DNA from 2 places in the Cellulosimicrobium sp. ES-005 genome. Region 1 is predicted to be linked to the other one. Evidence: predicted binding sites of a transcription regulator. Region 1 holds the regulator's gene; the other holds the start of a gene.
What was found. The regulator Rex, encoded in region 1, represses fermentation and respiration genes when NADH is low (regulators of the CRP and FNR family bind a similar motif). The targets are predictions, from matches to a motif close to CTTGTGAANNNNTTCACAAG.
Positions count from the first base shown of each region.

Region 2: the regulator Rex is predicted to act here: its motif matches at 1,562-1,581, upstream of mqo (malate dehydrogenase (quinone)).

Region 1 covers NZ_CP159290.1:4,068,145-4,072,790, reverse strand. Annotated here, with positions in the region: gene ABRQ22_RS18175 (TlpA disulfide reductase family protein) at 1-99, opposite strand, end outside; gene ABRQ22_RS18170 (histidine phosphatase family protein) at 227-898, opposite strand; gene ABRQ22_RS18165 (MarR family transcriptional regulator) at 969-1,499, opposite strand; gene ABRQ22_RS18160 (YceI family protein) at 1,672-2,223, shown strand; gene ABRQ22_RS18155 (redox-sensing transcriptional repressor Rex) at 2,334-3,008, opposite strand; gene ABRQ22_RS18150 (glutaredoxin family protein) at 3,067-3,360, opposite strand; gene ABRQ22_RS18145 (HAD-IB family hydrolase) at 3,421-4,302, shown strand; gene ABRQ22_RS18140 (AURKAIP1/COX24 domain-containing protein) at 4,523-4,621, opposite strand.
Region 2 covers NZ_CP159290.1:1,434,190-1,438,835, forward strand. Annotated here, with positions in the region: gene mqo (malate dehydrogenase (quinone)) at 27-1,547, opposite strand; gene ABRQ22_RS06125 (maleylpyruvate isomerase family mycothiol-dependent enzyme) at 1,783-2,616, opposite strand; gene ABRQ22_RS06130 (pyridoxal 5'-phosphate synthase) at 2,607-3,296, opposite strand; gene ABRQ22_RS06135 (helix-turn-helix domain-containing protein) at 3,293-3,868, opposite strand; gene ABRQ22_RS06140 (MFS transporter) at 3,991-4,646, shown strand, end outside.

The DNA.
Region 1 (4,646 bases):
CGCGAGGCCGAGCGTCGCGGCGAGCACGACGCCCGCGGTCAGCACGCGGCGGACGGGCGGGAGGGCGCGCGCGGCACGCGCGCGCGAGCTGGCGGTCACAGCGGCATCACGGGAGGCACCCTGCCCGGGGTTCCTGGACGCCACCTGGGAGACGTGACCTCCGCCACTCCCGAACGGGACGGTTCGGGCGTCCGGACGGCGACGACGGCGCGAGACATGACCGACGTCACGCCCCCGCGACGGTCGCGGCGCCCGGGAGGAGGTCGGCGACCGGCTCGGAGTAGTGCAGGCCGACGAGGCGGTCGTCCTCGAAGTGCAGCGACGTGAGCGACGCGAGCGAGCACTGCCGCTTGCGCGGGTCGTGCCACAGGCGGCGGTTCTCGAAGCTCAGGCGCGTGAGCCACACGGGGAGCTGGTGGCTCACGAGGAGCGCCTCGTGACCCGCGGCCTTGTCCCGGGCGTCGGCGACCGCGGCGCGCATGCGCGCGACCTGCTCGGTGTACGGCTCGCCCCAGGACGGCCGGAACGGGTTCCACAGGAAGCGCCAGTGCTGCGGGTGGCGCAGCGACCCGTCCCCGACGCCGAAGGTCATGCCCTCGAAGTGGTTCGCGGCCTCGATGAGCCGGTCGTCGGTGCCGAGCTCGAGCCCGAACGCCTCGGCGGCGGGCGTGGCCGTCTCCTGGGCGCGCTGGAGCGGCGACGCGACGACGACGGCGAGGTCCGCGCGGGGGCGGGACGCGCCGTCGGGCCCGGGCTCGCCCGCGAGGTGCGCGGCGACGCGGCGGGCCATCTCGTGGCCTCGCTCGGAGAGGTGGTAGCCGGGGATGCGGCCGTAGAGGACGCCGTCGGGGTTGTGGACCTCGCCGTGGCGCAGGAGGTGGACGATCGTGGAGACCATGCGCACCAGTGTCCCGCACTCCCGGCCCTGACCGGCACCCGCGGGCCGGCGGCTCCCGGAGCGACCCGGGTCAGGAGTCGCGGTCGGCCTTGCACGCCTCGGCGACGGCCGCCATCGCCTCGCCGAGCGCCCGGAACTGCTCCGGCGTGAGCACGTCGACCATGAACCGGCGCACGGCGGCCACGTGGGCCGGAGCCGACGCCACGAGGACGCGGTAGCCCTCGGTCGTCATCTCGCAGTTGACCCCGCGGCGGTCGCCCGTGCTCGCCGAGCGCCGGACCAGGCCGCGCGCCTCCATGCGCGCCACGGTGTGGGTCACGCGGCTGCGAGACCGGGCGAGCCCGTCGGCGAGGGCGGACATCCGCAGCGTGTGGTCCGGGCTCTCCGAGAGCCGCACCAGCAGCTCGTACTCGTTGAGCGACACGTCCGACCGCTCCTCGTGGTCGCGCCCCAGCGACTCGATGAAGCGCACGGTCCCGTCGAGGTAGGCGCGCCACAGGCGCTGCTGCTCGGCGTCGAGCCAGCGCGGCTCCGCGCTCGCGGCCGCGGTGGTCCCGCGGGCGGTCGTCGTCAGCTGGTGGTCGACGTCGTTGCTGGTCATGGGTCCTCGGGCGCTGGCGGACGGGGGCGGGTTCAGGGGTGGAACCTCGCCGAACATTGTTCCACCTCACCGGGAATAGACGGATCACCCCCTGCTGTTGATACGCACGTACGAAGTTGAACCTTCAACCAAGTTCGGTCCCCCGGGACCCTCGACCCCTTCAGGAGCACCCATGGCCACGCCGCTGCCCGCCGGGCTCAACGCCGGTACCTACGCCCTCGACTCGTCCCACTCGCAGGCGGCCTTCACGGTCCGCCACGCCGGCATCTCCAAGGTGCGCGGCACGCTCGCCATCACGGCCGGCACCATCACCGTGGGCGACGACCTCGAGTCGACCTCCGTGACCGCCGAGCTCGACGCCGCGTCCGTGAGCACGGGCGACGCGAACCGCGACAACCACCTGCGCAGCGCGGACTTCTGGGACGCCGAGAACAAGCCGACGTGGACCTTCGCGTCGACCAGCATCTCCGGCGACGGCGACGACTTCGTCGTGGCGGGCGACCTGACCATCAACGGCGTGACCAAGCCGGTCGAGCTCGAGACCGAGTTCGCGGGCACCGCGACCGACCCGTTCGGCAACGCGCGCGCCGGGTTCGAGGCGACCACGGAGATCTCCCGCAAGGAGTTCGGCCTCACCTGGAACGCCGCGCTCGAGACCGGCGGCGTGCTCGTGGGCGACAAGATCAAGATCGCCCTCGACGTCTCGGCCATCAAGCAGGCCTGACGACCGGCTCCCGGGGCGCTCTTCCCCGGGACCGTTCCCCGAAACACTGCACCCCCGGCAGGGGTGCCGCCCCGAGGGGCCGCGTGCGCGAGCACGCGGCCCCTCGTCGTTCAGCGGTCCTGCGCCTCGGCGAGCGCGCGCGCCTGGGAGTGGAACGCGAGGATCTGCAGCTCGCTGCCGACGTCCACGCCGCGCACGTCGACGTCCGCGGGCACCTGCAGCGCGCGCGGCGCGAAGTTGAGGATCTCCCGCACGCCCGCCGCCACGACCCGGTCCGCGACGGACTGCGCGTGCGCTGCCGGCGTCGCGAGGACCACGATCGACACCTTCTCCCGCGCCACGACCTCCTCCAGCGCGTCGACGTGCTCGACGACGAGGCCCGCCGCCCGCGTGCCCACGACCTCCGGCGACGCGTCGAGGAGCGCCGCGACGTGGAAGCCCCGCTGCTCGTACCCCGAGTAGTTCGCGAGCGCGTGCCCCAGGTTGCCGATCCCGACGATCGCGATGCGGTGCTCGTCCACGAGCCCCAGCGCCTCGGTGATGTACTGCGCGAGCGAGTCCACGTCGTAGCCCACGCCGCGCGTGCCGAACGAGCCCAGGAACGACAGGTCCTTGCGGAGCTGCGCCGGACCGACGCCGGAGAGCTCGGCGAGCTCGACCGACGACGTCGTCGCGACGCCCCGCGCCACCAGGTCGCGCAGCGCCCGCAGGTAGGACGGGAGCCGCGCCACCGTCGCGCTCGGGATACCCGGCGCCGTCACCTCACCGACTACCTGCTCAGCCACCCGTCACCCCGTCGTCCTGGGACCGTCCTCGTCGACGGTCGCGCTCCACCGGGAGGAATCATCCCAGGTCCGCGCGCGCCGTCGAAATCCGACCCACCGCGCGGGCGAGCCGGCGGGCGTCCACGCGCCAGAACCCCTGCTGCACGCCGCCGACCGTCACGACCGGGACGTACTCGCCGTACTGCTCGCGCAGCGCCGGGTCCGCGTCCGGCGCGTCCACGTCCACCTCCGCCCACGCGACCCCCGCCTCGGCGCACACCGCCGCGACGACGGCGCGCGCGTCGTCGCACAGGTGGCACCCCGCTCGGCCGTAGAGGAGGACGGGAGGGGCCGGCGCGTCGGAGGTGCTCACGCCTCCCAGGGTACGAGGACGCGGCCCCGGGCCGAGCGCGGGACCGCCTAGAGTGGGGACATGGCGACGTCTTCCGGTCCGGGCCCCGTCCCGACCCCCGGGTCGACCGCCTCCGAGGCCGCGCTCGACGCCGGCCGCACGCCCCCCGCACCCGCGCACCGCACCGCCGCCTTCTTCGACGTGGACAACACGATCATCCGTGGCGCGTCGTCGTTCCACCTCGCCCGCGCGCTGTACCAGCGGGAGTTCTTCTCGACGCTCGACATCGTGCGCTTCGCCGTGCACCAGGCGCGCTACCTCCTGTTCGGCGAGAACAAGCAGCAGATCGACCGCATCCGGTCCCGCGCGCTCGCCCTCATCGCGGGTCGCTCCGTCGCCGAGGTCACCGCGATCGGCGAGGAGGTCTACGACACCGTCCTCTCGCTGCGCATCTACCCCGGCACGCGCCGCCTGCTCGACGAGCACCTCGCCGCCGGCCACCAGGTGTGGCTCGTCTCCGCGACCCCCGTCGAGATCGGCGAGCTCATCGCGCGCCGCCTCGGCACGACCGGCGCCCTCGGCACCGTCGCCGAGCACGAGGACGGCTTCTACACCGGCCGCCTCGTGGGCGACATGATGCACGGCCGCGCCAAGGCCGCCGGGGTGCGGGCGCTCGCCGAGCGCGAGGACATCGACCTCGACGCGTCCTACGCCTACGGCGACTCGCTCAACGACGTGACGATGATGGAGGCCGTGGGGCACCCGTGCCCCATCAACCCCGACGCCCGCCTGCGCCGCCACGCGCAGGACGTCGGCTGGCCCATCCGCGAGTTCCGCGGCCGACGCCGTCGCGTCGCCCGCAGCAGCGTCCGCACCGCGAGCTGGGCCGGCGCCGCCTGGGCCGCCGCCCTCGTCCTGCGCTCCGTCCGCCGCGCCGTCGACCGCCGCATCTCGCGCCTCTGACCACCCCGCTCCCCCGAGCCGGCGCCCTCGCCCCCGCGAGAGAGAACCCCGGTCCCGCGAGGAAGACCCCTGGCCCGCCGAGGAAGACCCCTGGTCCCGCGAGGTAGAGGCCTGGTAGGCCAGGGCTCCACCTCGCGTGATCGTCGGAGACGCGTCGAGCCCGGTCCCTCGGGAGGGGCCGGGCTCGACGGCGGGTCGGCGCGTCAGGACGCGCGCGACGTCACTTCTTGTTGCGACGCTGGTGACGCGTCTTGCGAAGCAGCTTGCGGTGCTTCTTCTTGGCCATGCGCTTGCGGCGCTTCTTGATGACGGAGCCCATACGGTCCTCGCAATGCTCGAGCGGC
Region 2 (4,646 bases), 2.2 Mb from region 1:
CGTGGGGGAGGGGCGTCAGATCCTGGTCAGGCGCGCGAGCCGACCGCGTCGACGTCCGCGCCGCCGGTGAGCTGGTCGAGACCCTCGAGCTCCTCGGCCTCCCAGGGGGCGTGGCCGAGGCTCGGGATCATCGTCGCGAGCTCGGGGCGCCACTTGGTGAAGCGCGCGGGGAAGCAGCGCTCCAGCAGGTCGATCATCGCGGGGACCGCGGTCGACGCGCCCGGCGAGGCCCCGAGCAGGCCCGCGATGGAGCCGTCGCCGGCGGCGATGACTTCGGTGCCGAACTCGAGGACGCCCTTGCCGTCCTTGTCCCTCTTGATCACCTGCACGCGCTGGCCGGCGGTGATGGTCTCCCAGTCCTTGGGGTGCGCCGTCGGCATGAAGCCCTGGAGCGCCGTGAACTTGGTCTCCGGGCTCGCCAGGAGCTGGCCGACCAGGTACTGGGTGAGGTCGAGGTTCTTCAGGCCCGCACCGACCATCGAGCCGAGGTTGTGCAGGCGCAGCGACGTGAACAGCCCGAGGTACTTGCCCTTCTTGAGGTACTTGGGGCTGAACCCGGCATAGGGGCCGAACATCAGGTACGTCTTGCCGTCGACGACGCGCGTGTCCAGGTGCGGGACGGACATGGGCGGGGAGCCGACGTCGGCCTTGCCGTACACCTTGGCCTGGTGCTGCGCGACGAGCTCGGGGCTGTCGGTGCGCAGGAACTCGCCGCTGATGGGGAAGCCGCCGTAACCCTTGGCCTCGGGGATGCCCGCGGCCTGGAGCAGCGGCAGGGCGCCACCGCCCGCGCCGACGAACACGAACCGCGCCTCGACCGTCGAGCGGCGCTTCGGGGCGTTCCACGAGCGGTCCTTGACCGTCAGACGCCAGCGGCCGTCCTTCGTCTTCTTGAGGTTCTTCACCTCGTGCTCGAGGTAGAGCTGCGTGCCCTGCGAGACGAGGTAGTCGACGAGCTGCTGCGTGAGGGCGCCGAAGTCGACGTCCGTGCCGCTCGTCGCGCGCGTCGCCGCGACCGGCTCGTCGCCGTCGCGCTCCGCGACGAGGAGCGGGGCCCACTCGGCGATCACGGCCGGGTCGTCGCTGAACTCGAGCTCGCTGAAGAGCGGGTGCCGGCGCAGCGTCTCGAACCGGCGGCGCAGGTAGTCGACGTTCTCCGCGCCGCGCACGAATGTCATGTGCGGCGTGCGGGAGATGAAGCTCGCGGGCTGGGGGAGGGCGCCGGTGGTGAGCAGGTGGTGCCAGAACTCGCGCGACACCTCGAACTGCTCGTTGATCTTCACCGCCTTGGTGATGTCGATCGAGCCGTCCGCCTTCTCCGGCGTGTAGTTCAGCTCGCACAGGGCGGCATGGCCGGTCCCGGCGTTGTTCCACGGGTTCGACGACTCCTGCGCCACGGCGTCCAGACGCTCGTAGATGCGCACGGTCCAGGAAGGCTCCAGGACCTTGAGGAGGGCTCCCAGCGTGGCGCTCATGATGCCACCGCCGATGAGGGCTACGTCGATCTGGTCTGCGCTGCTTGCGGGGTTGCTCGCTCGACTCGACACGCTCCGATTCTACGCTTGTGAAAGAGTGCACTAAGTGTGCGTTCCGTCACGGGCGTGCGTCACACTTTCGCGGGACGAACGTCCCGACCGGCACAGGCCGGACGTCTCACCCGCACCCCGGGACCCCCGTCCGCCGAGGGAGAGCAGGTCGCGGAGGGCTCAGAGGCTCCGCCGCTCGAGCGGCGGGTTCGGCTCGCGCCCGAGACCCGGCCACGCGTCGAACCCCGACGCGGGTCTACCGCGGCGGCGAGTACGGGGAGGGCCAGGGGCTGATCTCGGGAAGGGCGACCGGTTCGCCGGAGCGGAACGCGAGGGGTGCGGCGTCGGGGGCGCGGCCCGCGAGCCAGGCGGCGACGTCGGTCAGGCGACCCCGGACGACGACACCGGCTCGCGCGTCGAACCCGGGGTCGCTCCCCAGGGGAGTCTCCGAGTCGGGAGAGATCCCGGGTTCGGCAGCGAGGCGAAGGCCGCCCGGACCCACCCCGAGCACGGTGGGCTCGCTCGCGAGCTCGACCACGACGTCGTCCGCGAGCCGGACCCCGAGGAAGTCGAGGAGGTGGAGGTCGAGGGAGCGCGGCCAGGTGTCGAGGCCGATCCCGGCGTCGAGGTCCACGGCGTGGACGCGGACCTCGCGCCACCATGCGACGAGCGCGTCGGCGACGGTCCCGTCGCGGTAGGTCACGGGGGCGTCCCACCCGGACGACCCGGGCTCCGGCCACGCGGCGTCGAGGCGTTCGGCGAGCGCCTCGAGCGCGACGACGTGCGCGGCGACGGACCGGCCCGCGCCCGCCTGGATGCCGGCCTCGCGGCCGGCGGCTCCGCCGTCGTACACCTCGACGAGCGCGCCGCGGGCGGCGTGCTCCGCCTGGCGGGCCATGGCCTCGCCGATCGCCGTGACGTGCGCGAGCACGTGGCTGCGCGACCAGCCGGGAAGGGTCGAGGGGCCGGCGAGGCCGTCGTCGCCGAGGGTGCGCGTCGCGGCGGTGACGGCGGCGAGCGCGGACCGTGCGTCGTGGCGCGCGTCCTCGACGTCGGGGAGCGCGAGCGGGCTGGTTCCGGTCAGGGCCACAGGAGCTCCTTCGTCCAGGTGGGGGGTGCTGCGGTCCGGGTGTCCGCGGCCGCGGCGTAGCGGAGGCGGGTCTGGCCCTCGGGCGAGGACGCCCAGAACTCGACGCTCGTGGGCTCCAGCGCGTACGCGGTCCACGCGTCGAGGACGAGTCCGGGCTCGGTGCGGACCCGTGCGAGCGCCGCGTCCCACGCGGTCCGGTACGCGTCCTGCGACGCGAGCGGGTCGCTCTGCGGTCCCGCGAGCGCGGTCGCGCGGGAGGCGTCGGAGCGCGCGAGGAAGTCGGCGGCGGACGCGTCGGGGCCGAGCGGGACCACCGGACCGCGCACCCGCACCTGGCGGCCGTGCTCGCGCCAGAAGAACGTCAGCGCGGCGTTCGGGTTCTCCGCGAGCGCCAGGCCCTTGGGCGAGTCGGCGCGGGTGGCGAAGACCCAGCCGTCGCCGTCGACGTCCTTGAGGATCAGCGTCCGGGCGTCGACCCGGCCGCTCGCGTCGGCGGTCGAGAGGGTTGCCGCGTGCGGTGCCGGCAGACCGGCGTCGATCGCCTCCAGGAGCCAGTCGACGAAGAGCGTGCTGGGCTCGTCGGGTGCCGCGTCGACGTCGAGGCCGGGCAGGTCGGCGCCGAGCACCGGCAGCGCGCGCAGGCGCTCGCGCAGGGACGGGCGGTCGGGTGCGGCGGTCATGCGTCCTCCGGCGGGTCGGCGGGTCGAGGGTCCAGGAGCGCGACGAACCCGCGGGCTGCCGCGGTCATCGCGTCGGGGTCGTCGAGGGCGCGTGCCAGGACGTACCCGCCCTGCACGATCGCGACGGCGGCGAGCGCGCGGTCGCGGGCGGCGTCGTCGGGCAGCCCGTCCTCCGCCAGGACGGCGGCGGCCAGGTCGACGAGCCCGCGGAAGTAGGTCCGGACCTCCGCCGCCAGCGTGGCGTCGTCCATGACGGCCTGGTCGCTCACGAGGCGCCCGACCTTGCACCCGGCGAGCGCGGGCCGCGGCCGTTCGAGGTAGCGGACGAGGCGCTCGACGGCGGTCCCGTCAGCGTCGAGGTCGCGGTGCGCCGCGTCGAGCCCGGCGGTCGTCGTGGCGTGGACGGCCGCCGCGGCGAGGTCGTGCTTGGTGGGGAAGTGGTGGTAGAGGCTGCCCTGGCCCACGCCGCTCGCGGCGAGGACCTCGCGCGGGCTGGTCGCGCCGACGCCCTGGGCCCAGAACAGCTCCTGCGCGGCGGCGACGAGGCGCGCACGGGCGTCGGTCGTCGTCATGGCTGTCACCATACCTACCTCTAGGTATGGTGTCGATCGGCCGCCCCGCGGAGCACCGCGCGTCACGCCGTCCCGGTCGCCTCGGTCGGGACGGCATGAGAGTCGAGTCGTACGGTGGGTCGGTGACGGTGCAGCAGCGAGTGCTGGTGGTCGCGGTCCTCGCGTCGTTCGTGTCGTTCCTGGACGGCTCGGTGGTCAACGTCGCGCTGCCCGCGATCTCCGCCGAGCTGACGACCGGGCCGGTCACGGGTCTCGCACTGCAGCAGTGGGTCGTCGACGCGTACATGATCACGCTCGGCGCGCTCATCCTCCTGGCGGGCTCGCTGTCCGACGTCCACGGCCGGCGCCGCGTCATGGCGATCGGCCTCGTCGGCTTCGCGGTGACGTCGGTCGCGTGCGCGCTCGCCCCCGACGGGCTGTTCCTCGTCGTCGCGCGCGGGCTCCAGGGCGTCGCGGGCGCGCTGCTCGTGCCCAGCTCGCTCGCCATGATCATCTCGACGTTCGACGGCGAGCGGCAGTCCCGTGCCATCGGCTCCTGGACCGCGTGGACCAGCACCGCGTCGCTCGTCGGCCCCCTGCTCGGCGGGATCCTCATCGACACCATCTCGTGGCGCTGGGTGTTCTGGATCAACGTGCTCCCCGTCGCGGTGACGCTGTGGCTGCTGCGCGGCGTCCCGCGGTCCGCGGCGGAGGAGCCGGGGGCCGCGGGTGGCCCAGACGGGCGACGACACATCGACGTCGCCGGGGCGACGCTCGCCGCCGTCGGGCTCGCGGGCAC